2 regions of the Bacillus sp. AL-1R genome follow, and region 1 is predicted to be linked to the other one. Evidence: predicted binding sites of a transcription regulator. Region 1 holds the regulator's gene; the other holds the start of a gene.
What was found. Region 1 encodes Rex, which represses fermentation and respiration genes when NADH is low (regulators of the CRP and FNR family bind a similar motif). Its sites were predicted from a motif close to TTGTGAAATATTTCACAA; they were not measured.

Region 2: a site for Rex is predicted at 1,327-1,344, ahead of nirB (nitrite reductase large subunit NirB). Genes of this name have one in related genera too.

The regions. Positions count from the first base shown of each region.
Region 1 is NZ_CP197469.1:4,208,582-4,210,778, reverse strand. Features, by position in the region: gene ACSBO6_RS19980 (ABC-F family ATP-binding cassette domain-containing protein) at 1-402, opposite strand, end outside; gene ACSBO6_RS19975 (redox-sensing transcriptional repressor Rex) at 564-1,190, shown strand; gene ACSBO6_RS19970 (CPBP family intramembrane glutamic endopeptidase) at 1,230-1,901, opposite strand; gene groES (co-chaperone GroES) at 2,177-2,197, shown strand, end outside.
Region 2 is NZ_CP197469.1:2,366,654-2,368,850, forward strand. Features, by position in the region: gene nirB (nitrite reductase large subunit NirB) at 1-1,304, opposite strand, end outside; gene ACSBO6_RS11000 (iron chaperone) at 1,523-1,912, opposite strand; gene ACSBO6_RS11005 (MFS transporter) at 1,931-2,197, opposite strand, start outside.

The DNA.
Region 1 (2,197 bases):
AAATGTATATTGTAGATGATCATATTCATTCATAACCTTGTCATAAACGGATTGATTAGAGTAGACTTCCTCCTTAGTCATTTTAACTTCTAGTTTTCTCATATTATCTTGCATTTCTACTAAATGATTGAATACAGAATAATATTCTTCCCAAATCGTTTTATCACTCTGTAAACCAGTGTTTTGGGCTAGGTATCCTACAGTAACGTCTTTAGGCTTATTTATTTCGCCGCCATCATAGGATATTTCACCTGCTATGATTTTCAATAATGTAGATTTTCCAGCACCATTACGTCCAACAATGGCAACTCGATCACTCGTTTGAACTTCTAATTTTATATTTGAAAGTATAATGTCACTACCAAAATACTTTGAGACATTATTTACTTGTAAAAGAATCATTGATAACACCTCATTGCAAAATTTTTTATCTATGTAACTGTAGACTGTCAAAATTCTTAAATATAGTGTATATTTTACATTAGAACAAGTACTTTATTACTAAAATAAGGTCAAATTACACACCATAGTAAAAAGAATTACAGTAAGTGGGGGATTAAAAAATGGATTCGGAACAAATTAAAATTCCACAAGCTACTGCTAAACGTCTACCTTTATATTACCGTTTTATAAAGAATTTGTCTTTATCAGGTAAACAAAGAGTTTCTTCAGCAGAGTTAAGTGAAGCAGTAAAGGTAGATTCCGCTACAATCAGAAGAGATTTTTCTTATTTTGGGGCACTAGGTAAAAAAGGTTATGGATATAATGTAAATTACTTATTAACTTTTTTCTCGAAAGCGCTTAACCAGCATGAAGTTATGAAAGTTGCATTAATTGGTGTTGGTAATTTAGGAACTGCATTTTTACACTATAATTTTATAAAAAATAATAATACAAAAATTGAGATGGCATTTGATATTGATCCAAATAAAATTGGTACTGAAATAGGTGGAGTACCTGTTTATAATTTAGAAAATCTAGAAGAAGTTATGAATGAAGATATTCAAATCGTTATTTTAACTGTTCCTGCACCAGTGGCACAATCAATAGCTGATCGATTAAATGGAAAAAATATTAGAGGAATTTTAAATTTCACACCTGCACGAATTAGTGTACCAGAACATATTCGCATTCATCATATAGACTTAGCAGTTGAACTGCAAACATTGGCATATTTTTTACAACAATAAAATTACTGGATATATAAAAAACCCCCTCTTGGGGGTTTTTTAATGTAAATTAATCTGCTGAAAAACAACAAAAGAGTTCATTAACATATGTGTTAAGATTGGAACCAAAATTGAGTTTGTTCGTTTATACAGGTAACAAAATACAAAACCAATTAGAAAGTATGACAAAAAGAAGGGTAAGTCTCCATGCATAAGTGAAAAGATCGCTGAACTAATCCCAGCAGAAATAATAAATGGTAAACGATTATAAAGCCTTTTAAAAATAATTCCACGAAAAATAACTTCTTCTAAAATTGGTGCAACTAGACTTGGTATGACAATAAAAGCTGGATTAAGCTTAGCGATGTTTATGATATTTTGAGTATTTTCTGAGCCCTTATGTAAATCAAGTACATAAATTAAAATTAAATTACAAACAATTTGAGTTAGCATTGTTATGAAGTAACCTAAAATAACCCAATTTATTATTGTACGATAATTAGTTTTAAAACTCTTTATTCCTTCATAAATGGGCTTGTGTAATAAGAGAAGTATAATAATTAATCCAGTTACGAAACTAATACAACCCCATAATGCCACCGCTTCAAGAGAAGCTGTTTTCCGATCCACTCCAACGTATAAGTTACTTTTTAATAAAAAGGGAACTCCGAATACCGCTGAATATTGAAGAACGACGTACGTTAATAAAATCCATAAATCTCTAGTTTTCAATACAATAGCTCCTTTGTGTTGATATTTTTCATAACAAAAAGGTTTATAACAACACGTACATATTTTACTCGTTTCTTATGTTTCTTAAAAGAAATTTTCACTTTTTATTTTACTTTTGATAGTTGATAAATAAAACTTATTAAATTTCGACAAGAAAAGTGCCTGCTTCGGGCTTGCAAAATTTTTTAATATTATTTAAACTATTAATTGTGTTAGCACTCAATACACATGAGTGCTAAAAAAATAATGATTTGATTATTGAGGAGGTATTACGCATGTTAAAGCCATTAGGTGAT
Region 2 (2,197 bases), 1.8 Mb from region 1:
TCTTGTTCTAAAATTGATTGAACAATTGTCCCTTTCGTAACCCCATTACATCCACAAACTGTATCATTTGCACTCATTGAACGAACAAAATCTTCATCAGAATCCTCACCAGATTTATGAAGAATAGAAGCACTTGTATATTCTTTTATATTTGTTTCATTTTTCAACATGTTGAATAATCGATTTCCATCTGATGCATCTCCATATAACACGACTCCAACAACTTTTTCATCTTTCACAATTACTTTTTTGTAAAGTCCAGTAAATTGGTCATTTACAATGATTGCTTGCATATCTTCTTCTTCATGGATTAATCCAGCAGAGAATAAATCACAGCCAGATACTTTTAATTGAGTAGATAAAATACTTCCTTTATATCCGTTCGTTTCGTTAGCAGTCATATAATCAGCAAGTACAATCCCTTGTTCGTAAAGTGGTGCAACTAAACCATAAGTAGTTTCGTTATGTTCTGCGCATTCACCTACTGCATAAATTGATGGTTCGGATGTTTCCATAAAATCGTTTACAATAATTGCGCGGTTTGTGTTTATTCCTGCTTCTTTTGCTAAAGATATATTAGGTCTGATACCTACTGCCATTACGACTAAATCGCAATCTAATGAAGTGCCATCGGAAAAACTAATCCCTTCTACACGGTCCGTACCATTTATTGAAATTGTTTGCTTCTCCATTAAGAAGTTCATACCTTGTTTTTCTAAATCTTTTTTTAGCATTTTCGCAGCAGTTGCATCTAATTGTTGTTCCATTAAAGTAGGCAGTAAATGAACAACATGTACTTCCATTCCTCGATCAATTAATCCTCTTGCCGCTTCTAAACCTAATAATCCTCCCCCTATTACGACAGCTTTTTTATACCTTTTTGCATAATCCATCATTAATTCAGTATCTTGAATTGTCCTAAAACCAATTACGCCTTGTAGATCATTTCCGGGTATAGGCAGTATAAAGGCACTAGATCCAGTAGCTAAAATAAGCTCATCATACGAAATTGTTTTTCCTTTTTCTGTTTCAACTGTTTTTTCATTAGGAGATATTTTAGTAACTTTTTCGTTTGTAAGTAATGTAATTTGATTCTCTTTATACCAATTCCATTCATTTATATTAATTTCATCGAAAGTTGTTTTTCCTTGTAATACATTTGATAACATAATCCTGTTATAGTTTGGATAAGGTTCATCACCAATTATAGTGATCTCAAATAACTGTTTATTTCTTTTTAGAATTTCTTCTATACAACGCACTCCTGCCATGCCATTACCAATCATCAATAATTTTCTTTTCATCTTTTTTTCCTCCAAGAATAATTTGTGAATTTATTCACAAATATAATTAAAAAAAATCAACTTCATCATTCATTACTTGTTTTTTCCTTCTAAATACAAGTTTAGTATAACGGATAATGTAACTGATTACTGGATAATATTTGACAAAATTTTGAACAAGTCCAAATTCTTTTTTTAAAAAACCTCTAAAGCTAAAATTAGCCTTAGAGGTTTTGAACTTATTTTTTCTTTTTTAATTTTTCTTCAGCTTTTTTTATATCTTCAATCTCTCTATACTTTACAATCTTTTTGATCAAATCAAATGGAAGTGGATCGTTTATTGGAAATTGTACAGATCCTTTAGCGCCTTTATAAACCGACAATTCCTCTTTAAATGCTGCAATTCCACTTGCGCCCGGGTAAAATCCAATATGATTTTTAAATGCAGCAAAATGTAGTAAATTTTTATTTAATACAAATGTAGGCATTTGATAACTAATTCTCTCTACTGCATTTGGTACAACTTCTTTTACAATCATTCTTAAAGCTTGTAATTTTTCCTGGACATCAGGCTGAAATTGTGAAATATATTCATCTACGGTTTCAAATGTTTTTTTAGTATTTTCCATAAGTCTCCTTTAGCAAAATTATCCTGCTTTTTCAGTTTTATCTCCAGTCAGTGAATTAATTTTTCTGAGTGAAGGAAATAAATACATCCATAGTCCTGCAACTAAAATCGTCCCAAGTCCTCCTACAAAGGCCGCTGGTACAGCTCCAATTAAACCAGCCATTGTCCCAGATTCAAATTCCCCTAGCTGATTTGAAGTTCCAATAAATAAAGAATTGACAGCATTTACTCTTCCTCTCATATCATCAGGTGTCTGTAACTGAACAAGCGAGGAACGTATCACTAC